Regions from separate parts of the Rhodovulum sp. MB263 genome, predicted to be linked through region 1. Evidence: riboswitches for the same ligand, from Rfam matches in the RefSeq annotation. Region 1 holds a riboswitch; each other region holds the start of a gene.

Region 1 (6,794 bases):
GAACCGCCACCGTGTCCTGTTCCTCCGAGGCGTAGTGGCGGACATTGGCGGTCCTGAGGCGTTCGCAGAAGGCATCGTCGGCCATCAGGTCCAGCGCCTTCTGGGTATCGCCGCCGGTATTCTCGCCCACGGCTGCCCCCAGCGCCCCGCCCAGCGGGCCGCGCTGGATCACGCGCGAAAGATCGATGCCGACCTCGCAAAGTGCAGTCATGATCGGCTGAAGCGCGGCGGGGATATGCTGTAAATCCCTGATCGGATTTTCCGTTTGCATAAAATTCTCCCGAATCTGGCGGCAACTTGTCGTTATTGGTTGCTAGAGGATGACGGGATGGTAGAGAATTTAAAAACCCGGAAGCTGTATTAGATTTTTTTGAAAACCGAATGTCGACGCTCCGACCCGAGGCCATAACCTTCAAGCAACTCAGGGCGTTGCGCGCCGTAGCCGAGCACGGCACGTTGACCGCGGCGGCCGAGTCCATTCACCTGACGACCCCGGCCGTCCATACCCAGCTGCGCCAGCTCGAAGAGAATTTCGGTGCGCGGCTGGTCGATCGCGGGCCGCAGGGGGTGGCGCGCCTCACGCTGCAGGGCGAGGCTGCCCTGGTGGGGGCGCGCGCCATCGAGACCGCGCTCGAGGCCTGCGTCGATCATGTCCGCGCGCTCAATGACGGAATGGAGGGGATGGTCACGCTGGGCGTGGTCGCCACTGCCAAATATTTCGCGCCGCGCCTGGTGGCCGAACTGCACCGCGCCTTTGCCGAGATCGACGTGATCCTGCGCGTGGGCTCGCGCGAGATGGTGGTGACGGCCTTGCAGGCGGCGAGCGTCGATATCGCGATCATGGGGCGGCCGCCCCGGCTGCCCGCGGTTCATGCGACGGTGCTTGGCCCGCATCCGCATGTGCTGATCGCGCCGCCCGATCATCCTCTGGCCGGACATGAGAGGATCGCGGCCGAGCGGGTGCTGGCCGAGACGTTCCTCGCGCGCGAGCCAGAGTCGGGCACCCGGATTCTGATGGAGCGCCTGATCGAGCGGTTGGGCAAGGGGCGGCCGCAACGGGTGGTCGAACTGGAAAGCAACGAAACCATCAAGCAGGCGGTGATGGCGGGGCTCGGGATCGCGCTGATCTCGCGCCATACGGTGGCCGGCGAACTGAACGACGGGCGCCTGGTCGAACTCGACGCGCCCTCGCTGCCCTTGGTGCGGCAATGGTTCCTGGTCCATCGCAGCGACACCGCGCTCAGCGCGGCCGGTCGGCGGATCCACGGCTATATCGTGGGACGGCAGGGGGCCTTCCTGCCCCGATAGCCCGGTTCCGGCCCCGAATTTTCGTCGAAAATTCGCGCGGGATGGCGGGCCTGCGGTTTCTGCGGCCACTGGGGGCGGCAGGGGGTTGACCTTCCAGCGACTGGAAGTCCTATCTCGGTAAGGCGTTCGCCGTGAAGGAGGCTGCCATGACCGCAATGACCACAACCAGACTGAAACTCGAAGGGCTGCATTGCGCGGGCTGCGTGCGTCGGGTCGAGCGCGCCCTGACCGAGCTGCCCGATGTCGGTGCCGCCCGGGTCAATCTTGCCACCGGCTCGGCCGAGATCGAGCATTCGGGCCCGGTCGCGCCGCTGATCGGGGCCGTCGAGGGCGTGGGCTTCGGCGTGGGCCAGACCGAGATCGCGCTGGCGGTCGAGGGTGCCACCTGTGCCTCCTGCACCGGCCGGATCGAGCGGACGCTCATGGCCCAGCCCGGTGTGCTCGGGGCGGCGATGAACCTTGCGAGCGGTGAGGCCCGCGTCACCGTCGCCGAAGGGCTGGACGACGCCGCCGCGCTCGCCCGAGCGGTGACCGAGGTCGGCTATCCGTCCCGCCCGCTGGGTGCCGAGGACCGGCCCGAGCCCGGCGCAGCCCAGGCCGCCGAGGCCCGTGGGCTTGCCCGCCGGGCCTGGACCGCGGGACTTCTGGCGCTGCCGGTCGTGCTGCTGGAAATGGGCGGACATGTGGCGCCCGGTGCCCGCGAGGCGCTCGCCGGGATCGTCTCCGAGACCGGTCTGCGCATCGTCTCCTTCCTGCTGACCACCGCGATCCTCGCCGGTCCCGGCCGCGCCTTCTTCGTCAAGGGCGTGCCGCTCCTGCTGAAGGGCGCGCCCGACATGAATGCTCTGGTCGCGCTCGGCACCGCCGCCGCCTGGGCCTATTCGACCCTTGCAACCTTCGCCCCCGGCCTGCTGCCCGAAGGCACGGCGCATATCTATTTCGAGGCCGCCGCGGTCATCGTCACCCTGATCCTGATCGGCCGCAGCCTCGAGGCCCGCGCCCGCGGCCGCACCGGCGAGGCGATCCGGCATCTTCTGGGCCTGCAGCCGCGCAGCGCCCGGGTGGTGACCGAAAATGGCCTCGAGGAACGGCCCGTCGAGCAACTCGCGCCCGGCGATCTGATCGAGATCCGGCCCGGCGAGCGCATCCCGACCGATGGCGAGATCGTCGAGGGCCAGGGCCCGGTCGACGAATCGATGCTGACCGGCGAGCCGATGCCGGTCGACAAGGCGCCCGGCGACGCAGTCACGGGCGGCACCGTCAATGGCGCCTCCGCGCTGAGATTCCGCGCCACCCGGGTCGGCCGCGATACCGCGCTGGCCCAGATCGTGGCGATGGTCGAGACGGCGCAGGGCGCCAAGCTGCCGGTGCAGGCGCTGGCCGACCGGATCACCGGCATCTTCGTTCCCGCCGTCCTCGTCGTCGCGGCGCTGACCGTGGCGCTCTGGCTGATTGTCGGTCCCGACCCGGCGCTGGGGCTTGCGCTGGTCGCGGGCGTCTCGGTGCTGATCGTCGCCTGTCCCTGCGCCATGGGGCTGGCCACGCCGACCTCGGTGATGGTGGGCACGGGCCGCGCTGCCGAAATGGGGGTTCTCTTCCGCAAGGGCGATGCGCTGCAAAGCCTGTCGGGCGTCGCGACGGTCGCCTTCGACAAGACCGGCACCCTGACCGAGGGCCATCCCGAACTGACCGGTATCCGGCTGGCCGACGGCTTTGAAAGGGACGATGTCCTGGCCGCTGCCGCCGCGCTCGAGGCCCGCTCGGAGCATCCGCTTGCCCGCGCCATCCTGGCCGCCGCGCCAGATCATCCCGAGGCCGAAGGGGTCGAGGCGTTGCCCGGTTTCGGCGTCCGGGGACGGATCGGCGGCCGTGACGTCCTGGTGGGCGCCGAACGGCTGATGGCGCGCGAGGGCATCGCGCTCGGGCCCCTCGAGGCCGAGGCCGCGACGCTGGCCGCCACGGGGGCGACGCCCGTTTTCGTGGCCATCGACGGAGGGGCGGCGGGCGTGCTGGCGCTGGCCGACCCGATCAAGCCCTCGGCGCGCGCGGCGATCGCGGGGCTCCACCGGATGGGGGTCGCGACCGCGCTGATCACCGGCGATACCGAGCCGACCGCGCGCGCCGTCGCGGCCGAGCTTGGCATCGACCATGTCGTGGCGGGCGTTCTGCCCGGCGGCAAGGTCGAGGCGCTGGAGGGGCTTCGCGCCGAGGGCCCGGTCGCCTTCGTCGGCGACGGGCTGAATGACGCGCCCGCACTGGCCGCGGCCGATGTGGGGCTTGCCATCGGCACCGGCACCGATGTCGCCATCGAGGCGGGCGACGTGGTGCTGATGTCGGGCGATCCGCAGGGCGTGGTCAATGCGCTCCATGTCAGCCGCCGGACTCTGGCCAATATCCGCCAGAACCTGTTCTGGGCCTTCGCCTATAACGTCGCGCTGATCCCGGTGGCGGCAGGCGTGCTCTATCCGCTGAACGGCCTTCTCCTGTCGCCGATGCTGGCCGCGGGCGCGATGGCCTGCTCGAGCCTCTTCGTGCTGTCGAACGCGCTTCGGCTGCGCGGGCTCGGCCCGCTGGAGGCCGGGTCATGAATATCGGCGACATCTCGAAGGTCACCGGGCTGCCGGCCAAGACCATCCGCTATTACGAGGAGATCGGTCTGATCCGTCCGGCCCGGGGCGACAATGGCTACCGGCATTTCTCGGAAACCGACCGGCACAACCTGACCTTTCTGGGCCGGGCCCGGTCGCTCGGCTTCTCGATCGAGGAATGCCGGGCGCTTCTGGCGCTTTACACCGACAAGGAGCGCGCCAGCGCCAATGTGAAGCAGATCGCCCGCGTCCATCTGGCGCAGATCGAGGCCAAGATCGCCGAGTTGCAGGCGATGCGCGCCACCTTGGCCGAGCTGGTCTCGGCCTGTGCGGGCGATCAGCGTCCCGATTGTCCGATCCTGAAGGGGCTGGCGGGCGAGGGCTGAGCCCGCTCAAAGGGCTTTGACAATGCGCGCCGATGGGCTAGGCAGGAGCGACTTCGGTTCCGGCCGGGAAGGCCGGATAAAAGGGAACGCGGTGCGCCCTCTCAGGGGCAACTCCGCGGCTGCCCCCGCAACTGTAGGCGGAGAGCGCGGCTGACAGATGCCACTGGGCCAGGGCCCGGGAAGGCCAGCCAAGCAAGGACCCGCAAGCCAGGAGACCTGCCGGAGCGACGATCACCCTTTCCGGGCGCGGGGCGCGCCCCGGAGCGGCCAGCCCGCAGCGGTGAGACAGATCACCGTCCGGGGAGCTGGCCCGATCCCGCCGCGCCCCGGACCGCCCGCAAGGGCAGGGAAGGGCAGGGCGATGGACGATCCGGAGACAAGACCGGCCGACCAGGACGGAGCGCGCGCATGAGGGGGCAGGGGCTCTTCTGGGCGCTTGCGCTGCTGGTGGCGGCGCTTTTCGGGCTGTCGCTGCTGATCGGTCCGGCCGGGTTGTCGGTCGGCGACAGCCTCTCGGCGCTGCTGGCCGGGCGCGGTGAGGCGGCGGTGCTGGTCATGCGCGAGATCCGGCTGCCACGCGCGATCCTTGCCGTGCTGGTGGGTGCGAGCCTCGGGCTCTCGGGTGCGGCCCTTCAGGGCTACATGCGCAACCCGCTGGCCGAGCCCGGTCTGATCGGCGTCTCGTCGAGTGCCGCGCTGGGCGCGGTGCTGGCGCTGCAAACGGGGCTCGCCTCGGCGCATGTGCTGGCGCTGCCGGCCTCGGCGCTGACCGGCGCGCTGATCGCCGTCTCGCTGCTGCTGCTTCTGGCCGGACCGCGCGGTGGGGCCTTCACGCTGATCCTCGCGGGCATCGCCCTTTCGGCGCTGGCGGGCGCGCTGACGCAACTGGTGCTGAACCTCTCGCCCAATCCTTACGCCACGGCCGATATCGTCTTCTGGCTGATGGGTTCGCTGGCCGACCGGTCCTTCACCCATGTCTGGCTGGCGCTGCCGCTGACGCTTCTGGGCTGGTTGATGCTGGCCGGGCTCGGCCGCGGGCTCGATGCCCTGACGCTGGGCGAGGATGCGGCGGCGGCGCTGGGCATCCGGCTCGGGCGGATGCGCCTCGCGCTGGTCCTGGGTGTCGCGGCCTCGGTGGGCGCGGGGGTGGCGGTCGCGGGCGCCATCGGCTTTGTCGGTCTGATCGTGCCGCATCTGCTGCGCCCGCTGGTGGGCGCCCGGCCCGGGCGGCTGCTGGCGGCCTCGGCGCTGGGCGGCGCGGCCCTTCTGCTGGCCGCCGATATCGGCGTGCGGCTGGTGCTGCCCGACCGCGATCTCAAGCTGGGCGTCGTGACCGCGCTGATCGGGGCGCCGCTGTTCATCCGGCTGATCTACCGCACCCGGGCGGAGGCGGGCGCATGACCGAGCTTGAGCTTTCGCATCTGACCGTCCGGCGCGGCGCCTGCCCTGTGGTCGACGATGTCACCGCGCGGCTGTCACCGGGCGACTGCGTGGGCCTTGTCGGTCCCAATGGCGCGGGCAAGACCACATTGATGCGCGCAGCCCTCGGCCTTCTGCCGCACAAGGGCACATCGAGCCTCGCGCGCCTCCCCGCGCCCGAGCGTGCCCGCACCGCTGCCTGGCTGCCGCAAACGCGCGAGATCGCCTGGCCGGTCAGCGTCGAGACCCTGGTCGCGCTTGGCCGCACGCCGCATCTGGGGCCGGGCCAGCGTCCCGGACCCGCCGACCGTGCCGCCGTTGACGCCGCGATGGCCCGCCTCGAACTTGGCGGTTTCGCCACGCGCTGCGCGACCGAGCTGTCTGGGGGCGAACAGGCGCGGGTGCTGATCGCCCGGGCGCTGGCGCAGGAGGCGCCGATCCTGATGGCCGACGAACCCATTGCCGGGCTCGACCCGGCGCATCAGTTCACCACCATGGCGCTGTTCGCGCGCCTCGCCGCCGAAGGCCGCCTCGTGATGGTCTCGCTCCACGATCTGGGGCTGGCGGTCCGGTTCTGCACCCGGCTTCTGCTAATGCATCGCGGCCGTCTGGTGGCCGACGGCCCGCCCCGCGCGGTACTGAGCGAGGCCAATCTGGCCGAGGTCTTCGGGCTGCGCGCCTATCTGGCCGAGACCCCCGACGGCCCGGTCTTCCAGCCGCTCGAGGTGGTGCGATGACCCCCAATTCCTGTCCGGCCGAGGAGCCCGCCGCATGATCGACCCGATCCTGTCCTTCCTTCACACCGGCGGCGCGGCGATGTGGGCCATCGCGGGCCTGTCGGTCGCGACGCTCAGCCTGATCCTCTGGAAGCTCTGGGGCCTCGCGCGGATGGGCGCCTTCGCGGGCGCCCGGGCCGAACGCGCCGTGCGGCTCTGGCAGGAGGGGGCGCGCGAGGCGGCGGCCGACGCGCTTGCGGGCCGGGTCGGACTGCGCGCCCGGCTGGTCCGCGCGGCCATTGGGGCGCTGGCGCTGGGCCTGCCCGAGGCGAAGGCGCGCGAGGAAACCACCCGCGTCGCCCGGCGCCTGCTGGTCG
Region 2 (6,794 bases), on a different replicon from region 1:
GGGCCACCGATGGCAGGGTCAGCCAGGGCCCGACCTTCAGCAGGAAGCCCGTGAAGGCCAGGGTCCAGAGCGTGCCGCTCAGAGCCAGCCCGCCAATGGCGCCAAAGCCCTGATCGGGCAGGACCGCGCGTGTCACCGCCGCCGCGCAAAGCAACAGGAACGCGGCGGTCAGCAGCCCTCCGGCCTGAAGCGGCCGGCCGGTATGGCCCATCGAGGCCCGCATCATGACGGCCAGCGTCATCCCCCCGATCGCGCCGATGCCCAGCAGGTGCAGCCCGGCCACCGGCGCCCCCAGCGCCAGCGCGGCAAATCCCAGCGGCAGGAACAGATAGGCGATATGCAGGGTCCAGAGGATCGGTGCCCGCCCACAGCGCCAGCCCCGCCAGCGCGCCAGCCGCACCAGATGCAGACCCGCCAGCCCGGCAAAGGCGGCGGACAGGCCGGGCAGGCCCGGCGCGAAGGACCACAGGGTCAACACCGCGGCGCTTGCCAGAAGCGCCAGCCGGTCGAACCGGCCGAAGGGCGCGGGCAGGGCGCCCGGCCCCTGCCGGCTCAGCCAGTTCCGGGTGAAGCTCGGCACGATCCGCCCGCCGATCAGCAGGATCAGGAAAAGGGTGCAGGCAAAGCCCGCGCGAATGCCGATATCGGCCGCGCCCCGCGTCATCGCCTCGACATGGAAGGTCGCATTGGCGGCGGCCATCAGCCCGACCGGCACGATCACCGCGAGGTTGCGCCAGTTCCGTCCCGCGACGATCTCGATCAGGGCGATTGCCGCCACCGCCAGCAGGAAGGACAGGTCGAGCGCCATCACCGCCCAGGCGGGCAGGGCGATCACCCCCGCGACGGCCAGTCGTGCCAGCAGCCACAGCCCGCTCAGCGCCACCAGCGGCAGGCCGCGTCGGGGCATCCGTCCGGTCCAGTTCGGGATGGCGGTGAACAGAAAGCCCGTCAGGACCGCGGGCACATAGCCGAACAGCATCTCGTGGATATGCCAGTCGCGCGGGCCGAAGGGGCCGGCAATCGCGGCATGCCCGGCCCAGACCGCCAGCCAGAGCGGGATGACCGCCGCCGCGAACAGCGCAGCCAACAGGAAGAACGGCCGGAAGCCGTAGGAAAACAGGGCAAGCCGCGACAGTCTGGTCATGATGGTTCCTTTCCGGATTGGGCGGGGCTCTGCCCGGATTTGCGGCCCTGCGAAGACCTCGTCGCCGCTGTCAAGGCATCCGCGCCGGGAGTTCCCCGAAGGGCCCGGCCGTCCCGGCAGGCTGTTGCGTCCCGGCCAGGCCGATCCGGGGCGGCACCGCCATGCCGCTTGCGAGGGGCGGCGCGCGCCTGGCGCCGGGGATGTTCGCACCGGGGATAGCCGGGCCGGTACCGCGCGGCCCGGGGCCCGTGCCGCCGCCAGTCGTCCGGCGAGTGGGCAGCCTCTCGTCGAGTTCCGGGGCATCCGGCCCGTTCCCGGGTACGAAAGGCCGCCCCGCAATGTCGCCGCGGCCGGGCCTTGTCCCCTTCCGGGAGAGCGCCGATGCGGCACGGGCGATGGGGCTGCCGCAACAGGGGGGACAGCAGATGTCGCAGGGGAAGCCTCCTTTCGCCGTCATATGCGTTTTCATGCCTTCCCTTTTGCGCTGTCGCGGGCCAGACCTCATTGCGTTTCGACAAATTCGGGGCCGGTTCATGGTCGCAAAACTGGATGAAAGCCTGTTGCAGGATGTCGGCCCGTTCCGGCGGCTCGACCGGGGACAGATCCGCGAGATCCTCGATCTGGCCACCGCCCGGCGTTTTGACGAGGGCGCGGCCGTGTTCCGCGAGGGCCACCCGGCAGAGCGTTTCCATCTGCTTCTGGACGGCGTGATCCGGGTCATGCGCATCACCGCCGAAGGCACGGCGGTGACCGCGCTCCATATCCCGTCGGGGCAGCTTTTCGGGATTGCCCGGGCGCTCCGGCGCGAGAGCTATCCCGCCACGGCGATCTGCGCGCGGGACTGTCTGACGCTGTCCTGGCCGATGAGCCTCTGGGACGGTTTCACGGCCCGCTATGACGGCTTCGCCGAAGAGGGCTACAGGACCGTCGGCACCCGCGTCGGCGAGATGAATGCGCGGCTGATCGAGATGGCCACGCAACAGGTGCAGCAGCGCGTGGCGGGGGCGCTGTTGCGGCTGATCGCGCAGTCGGGCCGCGAGGTGGAGGCGGGGATCGAGATCGCCTTTCCGGTGACGCGGCAGGACATCTCGGACATGACCGGCACGACGCTGCACAGCGTCAGCCGCCTGCTGAGCGCCTGGGAAAAGGCGGGCATCGTGGCCAGCCGCCGGCGCCATGTCACCGTGACCGATCCGCAGCGTCTGGGGCTGATCGGCGACGGACGGTAAGCCGCACCGCCGGGCGAATGGGCGCAGGCCCCGCGCCCCGGACCCGGCCGCCGGGCGACACCGGGGGAGGGGCGGAAAGACATCGGAGACATGTCGCGAAAGGTGGCATCGGCGCATGTTCTCGGCGCGAGGGGCCTGTTCGCGATCCAGGCGCCGGGCGGAGCGACGGCCTTCCGAATCCAGGCCTTGTCGGCGTCTGCCTTGGAGGTCTGGCGCCCGGCCGGAGAGCGGCGCATCCCCGGCCGGTCGGGACCCTCTGCGGCAGATCCCGGCGAAAGGGCGCCCGCAGGAGACAAGACGGGCCTGCCTCCGTTCCGGGCGCCCCGCCCCGTCCCCTTTGCGTCAGGTTTCGCCCCAGATCGCCTCGGCGCTCTTCACGACCAATTCCAGCTTGCGCTTCTGGTCGTCCTCGGTGATCTCGTTGCCATGCTCGGTCGAGGCGAAACCGCATTGGGGTGCGACGCCGAGCTGGCCGATATCGACATATTTCGACACCTCGTCATATTTCGCCCTGATCCAGTCCAGCGATTCCAGCTTGCCGGTCTTGGTGGTGATGAAGCCGGGCATGACCCGCTTGCGGCCCTTCGGCAGCGCGGCCAGCGGCTCGAGCCCGCCGGCCCGCCCGGTGTCGTATTCCATCAGGTAGATATCGACCGAGGTGCCGTTGAAGATCGCGTCGGCCGCGACGTGATAGCCGCCCTCGGCCACATGCGAGGAGCGGAAATTGCCGCGGCACATATGCATCCCGATCACCATGTCGGCCGGGCGATCCTTGATCGCCTCTTCCAGCATCCAGGCATATTTGCGGATCAGCGCGTCGGGATCCTGGCCCATGGCGCGGCGCTCCTCGCGCTGGGTCTCGTCGCCGAGATAGGCGAAGAAGATGTCGTCGAGCTGCAGATAGCGGCAACCGACATCGTAGAAGGCCCTGACCGCCTTGCGGTAGGTCGCGGCGATGTCATGGAACATCAGCTCCTGATCCAGATAGGGCTTGTGCTCGATATTCTCGGGAACCATCCGGTAATGGCAGGCCGAGGGCCCCGGGATCGAGATCTTGGCGATGCCCTCGCCCGGCGCCACCAGATCCCTGACATAGGTGAAATGCCGCAGCATCGGGTGATCGGCGGGGAAATCCAGCGGCCCGGTCAGATGCGCCTCGATGGGCGGGGTCTTGTGCTTTGTCTGAAACGGCAGGCTGCGGGTCGAGGGCTTCATGTCCAGCCCGGTCAGCATCCCCATGAAATCGTAATGCCAGAACTGGCGGCGGGCCTCGCCATCGGTGAAGACCTTGAGACCGGCGGCCTTCTGCATCGCAACCATGTCGGGGATCTCGCGGTCCTCGACGGCGCAGAGCTCGGCGCCTTTCAGGCCCTGCATCCTGGCCCCGGCAATCGCCTGCGGGCGCAACAGCGAGCCGACATGATCTGCCCGAGGAAGCGCAGGGCGGAGGGAGGAGGTATCTTCGGTCGTCATCGTGACATGCCTTTCGAACGGCCCGCGCTCGGCGCGCGCCGGAACTGGAAACGAAACCCCGCGACCGGCGTCGCGGAGCGGCGGTGTCACCTTTGCGGAAGGCCGCTCCCGGCACGCCCCACGCGGCCGGAACAGGTGATCGGTCCAGGCAGGTTTCCTGACTCGCGGATGAGCGCCTTGCCCGGCCTTCCCGGCGCGCGCGGCCAGTGGCATTGTCGGGCAGGCTGTCCGCCTACAGTTGCGGGGGCAGTTCCGGCTCCGGCCGACGGGCCGTCCCGGATTCCCTTTTCACCGGACATCGATCCGGCACCTGAACCGCGCCAGAGATGCGAGAGCGGCGCGCGACTGTCAATGCGCCGGGCTTTCAGAAGTTTTCATGACAATGATGAGGGCGCTGCAGGTTCCGCACCTGACCCGGCCCGGTCAGCGCGGTTTGCGCGGCCTGACATAGAGTTCCAGCTTGTGGCTGACGATCTCGAAACCGTGCTTGCGGGCGATCTCTTCCTGCAGCCGCTCGATCTCGTCGGATCTGAATTCGACCACCTCGCCGGTCTCGAGATTGATGAAATGGTCGTGATGCTGTTCGGGGGCCGGTTCGTAGCGCAGGCGTCCGTCCTCGAACATGTGGCGTTCGATCAGCCCCTTCTCGGCAAGCTTGTTCATCGTCCGGTAGACGGTGGCGATGTTGATCCCCGGCTCGATGGCGGCGACCCTGCGATGCAGCTCTTCGACATCGGGATGATCCCCGGCCGCATCCAGCACCTCGAGGATGACCCGGCGTTGCCCGGTGATGCGAAGACCGTGCCGCCGACAGATGTCGAGCAAGGACTCGGGGCTGGCTTTGGTCATGGGGCGTCCGCTCCGTCGGTGATGTCCTGTGCCCGACACCGGAGCGGGCCGGTCGGGCTGAAGCGATGCCATAGCATGAACGCGTGGCAAGGTCATCCGGCTTGACGACAGGCAGGGCCGCCGGACCCGGGCGGCCGGGAAGGCAGGCAGGGGGTGGCAGGCCTCCGGTTGCGGGCTGCAATTGCAAATAACTTGCAACAAGCCATGGGGCTGCTATCTGTATCTGCGACTCTCTTGCAACTGGGCGGCCCGTGCAGGGCGATTGCCCGAACCCTGGAAAGGACGGTCCATGAGCCTGAAGATGACAGGCCTGATCGGGGTGGCGGCTACGGCCGGGCTGATGGCGGGCGCCGCACTTGCGGATGCAGACCGGATGAAGGTGGTGACGACCTTCACGGTCCTGGCCGACATGGCCCGGCATGTGGCAGGCGATGCGGCCGATGTGGTCTCGATCACCAAGCCGGGGGCCGAGATCCACGGCTATGAGCCGACGCCGCGCGACATCCTCCGGGCGCAGGATGCCGACCTGATCCTGTCGAACGGCCTGAATCTCGAGCTGTGGTTCCAGCAGTTCCTGGACCATCTCGGCGACGTGCCCTCGGTCACGCTGAGCGAGGGCATCGACCCGATCCCGATCGCCGAGGGCGCCTATCGGGGCAAGCCGAACCCGCATGCCTGGATGGGGCTCGAGACGGCGCTTGTCTATGTCGACAATATCCTCGACGCCTTTGCCGAGCACGACCCCGCCAATGCCGCGACCTATGTCCGGAATGCCACCGCTTACAAGGACGCGCTGCGCGCCACGCTCGAGCCGCTGAAGGCCGAGATCGCGACCATTCCCGAGGCGCAGCGCTGGCTGGTCACCTGCGAGGGCGCGTTCAGTTACCTGGCGCGGGATTTCGGGCTGAAGGAGCTGTATCTCTGGCCGATGAATGCTGATCGGATGGGCACGCCGCAACAGGTGCGCGCGGTGATCGACGGGGTCAGGCAGAACGATGTTCCGGTGGTCTTCTGCGAAAGCACCGTCAACACCGCCCCGGCCGAACAGGTCGCGCGCGAGACCGGCGCCAGATATGGCGGGGTGCTCTATGTCGACAGCCTGTCGGAACCGGGCGGACCGGTGCCGAGTTATCTCGATCTGCTGAGGGTCACGTCGCAGACCGTGGCGGACGGGCTGAGTGCAACCGCGAACTGACGCCCGGTGGGGCAGACGGCCCTGCCGGGGCGCGACATCCGGCGGGGTCTTTCCGGGAGGAGGGACGGCATGAAGGATGAGCTGAAGACGGACGGGGCGCCGCCGCCAGATGCCGCGAATCCCGACGCCGCAGACACCGCGGGCGGCATCGAGGCGCGCGGGGTGACCGTCACCTACCGCAACGGCCATACCGCGCTGCGAAACGCCTCGTTCCGGATCCCGCGCGGCACCGTCACCGCCCTTGTCGGGGTCAATGGCGCAGGGAAATCCACGCTGTTCAAGGCGATCATGGGCTTCGTGCCGGTGGCGCAGGGCGATATCCGCCTGCTGGGCCTCGGCGTGAAGGAGGCGCTGCGCCGCAACCTCGTCTCCTATGTGCCGCAATCCGAGGAGGTGGACTGGTCCTTCCCGGTTCTGGTCGAGGATGTGGTGATGATGGGCCGTTACGGCCATATGGGCTTTCTGCGCCGGCCCGCGACGGCAGACCGCGCCGCTGTCGATGCCGCGCTCGGCCGGGTGGGGATGCTCGAGTTCCGCCACCGCCAGATCGGCGAGCTGTCGGGGGGCCAGAAGAAGCGCGTCTTCCTGGCCCGCGCGCTGGCCCAGGACGGGCAGGTGATCCTGCTCGACGAGCCCTTCACAGGCGTCGACGTGAAGACCGAGGACCAGATCATCGCGCTTTTGCGCGCGCTGAAGGACGAGGGCCGGGTGATGCTGGTCTCGACCCATAATCTGGGCTCGGTGCCCGAATTCTGCGACCGCACGATCCTGGTGAAGGGCACGGTGCTGGCCCATGGTCCGACCGAGACCACCTTCACCCGCCCCAATCTCGAGGCGGCCTTCGGCGGGGTTCTGCGCCATTTCACCCTGGGCGGGCCCGATCTGCACGAGGATGACGACAGCC
Region 3 (6,794 bases), 950 kb from region 1:
CCGGTGACCATGGGCGAGGTGCTGACGGTCCTGCCGTTCCGGAACACGCTTGCGACCTTCCATGTCAGCGGCGCGACGGTGCGCGCGGCGCTCGAGCACGGGCTGAGCCAGGCCGAGGAGGGCGCGGGACGCTTCCCGCAGGTCGCAGGCCTGCGCTTCAGCTGGGATCCCGCGGCGGCGCCCGGCCACCGGCTGCGCAAGATCGAGGTGAAGGAGGGCACAGAGTGGGAACCCCTTGACCCCGAGAAGAGCTATGGCCTCGTGTCGAACAACTATGTCCGGAACGGCGGCGACGGCTACACCATGTTTCTCGACGCCCGCGAGGTCTATGATTTCGGCCCCGACCTGGCCGATGTCACGGCCGAGTACCTGGCCCGTAACGCGCCCTATGCGCCCGGGACCGACGGCCGCATCGCCACCGACTGAGCCTTTTGCCCCCGGACCCGGGCCCGAGACCGGTCCCGGCCGGATCGCGGTCCGGTGGTCGCACCCCAGCCCCGGTTCAGCACCTTTCCGCGCCCCCTCCGGATACCGGCAGAGCACCGGCGGGTACTGGCTGGCTACTGGCCAGTCCCTCTCCGCGCCGGGGGCCTTGCGATCTTCCGGGTTGAACTTGCGCTGCGTGACGGGTTCAACGGGCCGAGCCCGTCCGCCGGAGAGCCGCGATGCCCGATCCCCGTTCCGCCCTGCCCGACCCGGACCCGGCCGCACCTTCCGGGACGACCGGCGTGCTGGTCGCGGGCGCGGGCTTTGCCGGGCTGACAGCGGCCATCGAGGCACGGCTTCGCGGCGCCGAGGTGACGCTGATCGATCCGGCCCCGAGGCCGCTTCTGGGCGGGAATACCCGCCATTCCCGCAATATCCGCCTTGCCCATGACGGCGAGACCCGCTGGCAGCGCGGTAGCTACACCGCCTCCGAATTCGAGGCCGATATCGCGAGGCTCGTGCCTTCCGATACCGGGCTTGCGGGCGTTCTGGCGCGGGGCTCGGCCGAGCTCGGGCCCTGGCTGGCGGCACGCGGCGTCGCCTTCGAGCCCTGGGACGAGGGCAACCTGCCCTTCTCGCGCCGCACCGCCTTCTTTCTGGGCGGCGGTCAGGCGCTGACGAATGCCCTCTGGCGCGCGGCCGAGCGGCTGGGCATCCGCATCCTCGAAGGCCGGATCGAGGCGCTGCCACCCGACTGGGCCGAGGACCGGCCGCTTCGGCTGAGCGTGCAGACAGGCCCCCGTGAGACAGACACCGGGACCTGCCATATCGAGGCCGGGGCTCTGATCCTGGCCACGGGCGGGTATGGCGCCAACCGGGCCGCGCTTGTCCGCCATCTCGGCCCGGGCGCGGCCGCCTTCGCCAATCGCGGCACCCCGTATCAGGAGGGCGCGCCGCTTCTGTGGCTGATGGCCCATGGTGCGGCCACGGTCGGGAAGCCGGGCGACGGCCATCTCGTCGCTGTCGATGCGCGCGCCCCCGGTGAGGATGCAGGCATCGTCAGCCGCGCCGACGGCATGCATCTCGGCCTCGTCGTCGATGCGAGGGGACAGCGGTTCCGCGACGAGGGCTCGGATGTCGGATCGGCCCGCTATTCGGTCTGGGGCCGGGCGCTGGCCGGGCGCGCCGATCCGCGCGCCTGGCTGATCCTCGATGCCGACGGCGCGGCCAGGCTGCCGCCCCTGCCTTACCCGCCGCTCAGCGCCGGAAACCCGGCCGATCTGGCAAGGCTTTGCGGCATCGACCCCACGGGGCTTGCCGCGACGCTGGAGGCGCTCGCCGCGCATCTCGACCGCGGCGCCCCGCTCGAACCGCCCCGGAGCCGCCCCGAAGGCCTGCCCTTCCCGGCGCCCCTCCGCCCGCCCCTCGCGGCGATCCCGCTGCTGCCGGGGCTTGCCTTCACCCGCCACGGGGTCGCTGTCGACGGCACCGCCCGGGTGCGGCTCGAGGACGGCGGCAGCGCGCATCGGGTCTTTGCCGCGGGCGCCGCGATGGCGGGCGGGCTGCTGGGCCAGGGCTATCTCTCGGGCAGTGCGCTGGCAATTGGCGGGGTCTTCGGCCGGATCGCCGGGGCGGGCGCGGCCAGCATCGCGGGCCCCGACGCCCGCCAGGCCGGGCCCGGCGCCGTCCCGTCCCTCCCGGCGGCGGACCCCGCCCCCCCCCTCTCACAGCCTGCCTCCGCGGCCTCCGGGCCCTGGCAGGAGGCCGCCCGCGCGCTGAACATCTGCAATAGCTGCGGTTTCTGCACCGGGCTTTGCGCGGTCTTTCCGGCGGCCCAGCTCCGTCCGGCCCTCGCGGCAGGCGATCTGCGCCACCTGGCGCATCTTTGCCATGACTGCCGCTCCTGCCATTACGACTGCCAATATGCCCCGCCCCATGCGCTGGCGGTGAACCTGCCCGCGGCCCTGGCCGAGGCGCGCGCAGCCGATTACGCCGCCGGCCTGCCCGCGCGCCTGCCCGGGGCGATCTTCCTGCTCTGCCTTCTCGGCCTGCCGCTGCTGGCCCTTCTGGCGATCCCGCCCGAGAGGCTCTTTGCCACCGGCACCGCGCCCGGCGCCTTTTACGAGGTGATCCCGCATTGGCTCATGGCCGGAGGCGCGGGGCTGGCTTTCGGCGGCGCGGCGCTGGTGCTGGCGATCCGGCTCGGACGGTTCTGGCATCAGACCAGAGGCCCCGCCGCGCGGCCGGGCATCCGCCCTTTGGCCCGGGGGCTTGGCGCGGCGCTGCGGCTTACCAATCTCGGCGCGGATCGCGGCTGCGACGGGCCGCGGGGCCCGACCGGCCCGGCGCGGCGGATCTTCCATCACCTGCTGGCGGGCGGCTTCGTGCTGACCGGGCTGGCGACGCTGGCCGGGGCCCTGCTTCACGCCCGGGGCGAGATCGCGCCCTATCCGCTGGCCTCGGCCCCGGTCGGGCTGGGCACGCTGGGCGGTCTCGCCATGCTTGCCGGGCTTGCCGGGCTTGCGGGACTGTCGCATCGGCGCATCCGGGCCGACCGCCGCCCTGCCTCGGCCCGGATGGAGACCGCCGACCGCGACCTGAGACGCGCCCTGGGCATTGTCGCGGGCTCGGGCCTCGCGCTGCTGGCCCTGCGCGACGGGCCGGCGATGGGGCTGATGCTGGCGCTCCATCTCGGGTCGGTCCTGGGGCTCGCGCTGGCGCTGCCCTTCGGCAAGCTCTCGCACGGGGCCTATCGCGGCCTCGCCCTGATCCGCCATGACGCCGAACGCGCGGCCCGGCCAAGGCCCCGTCGCTGAGACCCGTTACCGAACCCTGCCCCCCAGGCATCGTCCCCAAGCATCGCGCTTGACAAGCGCGCTCCCGGAAGGGCATGAACCGCCGCGCTGGTGCCCGTCATCGGACGGGTGAAAAGGGAATGCGCCAGAGGCCGGGTTCGATGCATCGGGCCTTCAAGCGCAGCCGCCCCCGCGACCGTGACCGGAGAGGCCGCCCGCATGCCACTGACCCGAACGGGCCGGGAAGGCAGGGCCGCCGCCGAAGGCCCCTGCCTTCGAGATCCGCAAGCCGGGAGACCTGCCAGCGCAGACGACGTGAACCGGACGGGGTGTTCCGGTGTCGGGTCCGGCTTCGGCTCTGCCCGCTCCCGCCCTTGTCCTCCGACCCGTGGGGCCCGACGATGAGTGTTTCCGTTTCCTTCCGCCGCTCCTTCCGCGACCGGAGCCGCCCGGCATGAGCGCGCCCGAGGCCCCTGCGGTCGAGCTTCTGGTCTGCACCACCTGCAAGCGCCGCCAGCCCGCCGATCCCGATGCCCCCCGCCCGGGCAGCCTGCTTCACGAGGCCGTCCGGGCTCATGGCCTGCCCGAAGGCGTGCGCCTTGTGCCCGTCGAATGCCTCTCGGCCTGTGCCTCGGGTTGCACCGTCGCGCTGCGGGGACCGGGCCGCTGGACATATGTCTATGGCAATTTCGACGAGACGACCGGCGCGCCCATCATCGCCGAGGGCGCCCGCGCCTATCGCGACGCCGCCGACGGGCTCGTGCCCTGGCGCGAGCGCCCCGAGCATTTCCGCAAGAACTGCATTGCCCGTATCCCGCCCATGGAGGCCCTGAAATGACCGATCTCGCCAAACTTCCCGTCACCGTCGTCACCGGCTTTCTCGGCTCGGGCAAGACCACGCTGATCCGCCACCTGATGCAGAATGCGGGCGGCCGCCGCCTGGCCGTCCTGGTCAATGAATTCGGCGATGTCGGCGTCGATGGCGAGATCCTGAAGGGCTGCGCCCTGCCCGACTGCCCGGCCGAGAACGTGGTCGAGCTTGCCAATGGCTGCATCTGCTGCACCGTCGCCGACGAGTTCATCCCGACGATGGAGGCGCTTTTGCAGCTCGAGCCGCGCCCCGACCATATCCTGATCGAGACCTCGGGGCTGGCCCTGCCGAAACCTCTGCTGAAGGCGTTCGACTGGCCCGCGATCCGCTCGCGCATCACCGTCGACGGGGTGATCGCGGTGGCCGATGCCGAGGCCGTGGCCGCGGGCCGCTTCGCGCCGAATGTCGCCGCCGTCGATGCCCAGCGCGCCGCCGATGACAGCCTCGATCACGAGACGCCGCTGTCCGAGGTCTTCGAGGACCAGATCGCCTGCGCCGATATCGTGCTGCTGACCAAGCCCGATCTCGCCGGCCCCGAGGGGCTGGCCGCCGCCCGCGCCGTGATCGAGGCCGAGGCGCCGCGCAAGCTGCCCGTGGTCGAGGTGACCGAGGGCGCGGTCGATCCGCGCGTGATCCTGGGACTTGGCGCGGCCGCCGAGGACGATCTCGACGCCCGGCCCAGCCATCATGACAGCGGCGCCGAGCATGACCATGACGAATTCGAAAGCGTGGTGATCGATCTGCCCGAACAGGACGACCCCGAGGCGCTCTCGGCCCGGATCGAGGCGCTGGCGCGCACGCAGAACATCCTGCGGGTCAAGGGCCATGTCGCGGTCGCGGGCAAGCCGATGCGGCTTCTGGTGCAGGCGGTGGGCGCGCGGGTGCGCCATCAGTTCGACCGGCCCTGGGGGCCGGACGAGACCCGCGCCACCCGGCTTGTCGTGATCGCCGAGCATGACGATATCGACGAAGGCGCGATCCGCGCGGCTCTGAGCGCCTGAGGCCGCCCCCATGCATGTCGTTTTCCGCGAAAGCCACGGGCTCGAGGAAACCGCCGTTCCGACGGATCTGGGTCAGGACCCGGCCGATCTGGCGGTGCTGTCCTTTTCCGACAGCGATCTCGGGGCCTTCGCGGCGGGCTGGCATCGCGGCGGCGGCCCCGAAGGCCGGATGCCCACCCTCAGGCTGGCCAATCTCGCGGCCCTGATCCATCCGCTCTCGGTCGATACCTATGCCGAGCGCACGCTTTCGGGGGCGAAGGGCATCCTGATCCGGCTGATCGGCGGGCGCGCCTATTGGGAGTACGGGCTGACCCAGATCGGCGCGCTGGCCCGCGCGCATGGCATCGCGCTGGCCGTGCTGCCCGCCGACGGGCGCCCCGATCCGCGGCTCGACGCGGCCTCGACCCTGCCGGTCTCGACACTCAGGCGCCTGTCCGAGCTCTGCGACGAGGGCGGTGCGGTCGCGGCGCAGGCGGCGCTGGCGCAACTGGCTCTGGCCGCGGGGCTTTACGCCGCGCCCGTGATCGGCACCAAGACCGTGCCCGAAATGGGCGCCTGGAGCCCCGAGGGCGGCGCCGTGCCCGCGCCCGACCTGTCGCCGGTGGATGCCCCCCGGATCGTCCTGACCTTCTACCGCGCCTATGTCACCGCCGCCGATCTCGGTCCCGTCGAGGCGCTTTTCGATGCGTTCCGGGCGCGCGGCTGCGCCGTCACCGGCCTCTTCGTGCCGTCCCTGAAGGCGCCCGAGGCGGCGCGCTGGCTGGCGGACCATCTGCGCGCGCTGAACCCCGCCGCCATCGTCAATGCCACCGCCTTTTCCGGCAAGGGCGAGGACGGGACCTCGCCGCTCGATGCCCCGGGCGTGCCGGTCTTTCAGGTGGCGCTGTCTTCCGCCCCCGAAACCGCCTGGGCCGAGGCCGAGCGCGGGCTGTCTCCGGCCGATCTTGCCATGCATGTGGTCCTGCCCGAGGTCGATGGCCGGATTTTCGCGGGCGTTGCGTCCTTCAAGGAGGCGGGCACGCGCGACCCCGGCCTGCAGTTCGCCCGCATCGCCCACCGCGCCCATCCGGGCCGGATCGCGGCCATCGCCGACCGCGTCTTGGCCTGGACCGGCCTTGCCCGCACATCGCTGGCGAACCGCCGCCCGGCGCTGGTTCTCTCGACCTATCCCGGACGGCCCTGGCAGATGGCCCATGCCGTCGGGCTCGATGCGCTGGCCTCGGCCGAGGCGGTGCTGGAGGATCTGACCCGCGCCGGTCTGCCGGGCGCCCCGGCCGGGGATCTTGCGGGCGATCCGGCGAAAGATCTGGCTGAAAACCTGGCGGGGGCCCTCGGCCGCGAGACCCTGAGCTGGCCGCTTGCAGATTACCAGACCGCGTTGGCCGCCCTGCCCGCCGCCTTGCGCGACGCCCTGTCGGACGCCTGGGGCGCGCCCGGGGCCGATCCGGCCTGCCGCGACGGCGCCTTTCATTTCGCGGCCACCCGGCGCGGCGCGGCGCTGGTCGCGCTCCAGCCCGAGCGCGGCACGCCCGAGAGCCGCGAGGGCGATTATCACGACCTGTCGCGGGTACCCCGCCATGGCTATGTCGCCTTCTATCTCTGGCTGCGCCGGGCCATGGGCTGCGACGCGCTGATCCATATCGGCGCGCATGGCACGCTGGAATGGCTGCCCGGCAAGGCGGTCGCGCTGTCCGAGGCCTG

What was found. Region 1 has a riboswitch for cobalamin ahead of B5V46_RS06465 (iron ABC transporter permease). Riboswitches for the same ligand answer to the same signal wherever they lie in the genome.
Region 2: it holds a riboswitch for cobalamin, as region 1 does, so the genes downstream of both, B5V46_RS18265 (5-methyltetrahydropteroyltriglutamate--homocysteine S-methyltransferase) here and B5V46_RS06465 (iron ABC transporter permease) in region 1, are expected to answer to the same signal.
Region 3: it holds a riboswitch for cobalamin, as region 1 does, so the genes downstream of both, B5V46_RS10735 (DUF1636 domain-containing protein) here and B5V46_RS06465 (iron ABC transporter permease) in region 1, are expected to answer to the same signal.

What each region holds. Positions count from the first base shown of each region.
Region 1 covers NZ_CP020384.1:1,343,881-1,350,674, forward strand. The annotation lists gene B5V46_RS06445 (class 1 fructose-bisphosphatase) at 1-271, opposite strand, end outside; gene B5V46_RS06450 (LysR family transcriptional regulator) at 382-1,308, shown strand; gene B5V46_RS06455 (heavy metal translocating P-type ATPase) at 1,455-3,896, shown strand; gene cueR (Cu(I)-responsive transcriptional regulator) at 3,893-4,282, shown strand; cobalamin riboswitch at 4,320-4,521, shown strand; gene B5V46_RS06465 (iron ABC transporter permease) at 4,691-5,683, shown strand; gene B5V46_RS06470 (ABC transporter ATP-binding protein) at 5,680-6,438, shown strand; gene B5V46_RS06475 (MotA/TolQ/ExbB proton channel family protein) at 6,473-6,794, shown strand, end outside.
Region 2 covers NZ_CP020385.1:21,460-28,253, forward strand. The annotation lists gene B5V46_RS18255 (NnrS family protein) at 1-1,144, opposite strand, end outside; gene B5V46_RS18260 (Crp/Fnr family transcriptional regulator) at 1,678-2,373, shown strand; gene B5V46_RS18265 (5-methyltetrahydropteroyltriglutamate--homocysteine S-methyltransferase) at 2,716-3,846, opposite strand; cobalamin riboswitch at 3,976-4,175, opposite strand; gene B5V46_RS18270 (Fur family transcriptional regulator) at 4,270-4,695, opposite strand; gene B5V46_RS18275 (metal ABC transporter substrate-binding protein) at 4,985-5,890, shown strand; gene B5V46_RS18280 (manganese/iron ABC transporter ATP-binding protein) at 5,960-6,794, shown strand, end outside.
Region 3 covers NZ_CP020384.1:2,298,834-2,305,627, forward strand. The annotation lists gene B5V46_RS10725 (bifunctional UDP-sugar hydrolase/5'-nucleotidase) at 1-426, shown strand, start outside; gene tcuA (FAD-dependent tricarballylate dehydrogenase TcuA) at 666-3,242, shown strand; cobalamin riboswitch at 3,314-3,542, shown strand; gene B5V46_RS10735 (DUF1636 domain-containing protein) at 3,676-4,059, shown strand; gene cobW (cobalamin biosynthesis protein CobW) at 4,056-5,093, shown strand; gene cobN (cobaltochelatase subunit CobN) at 5,104-6,794, shown strand, end outside.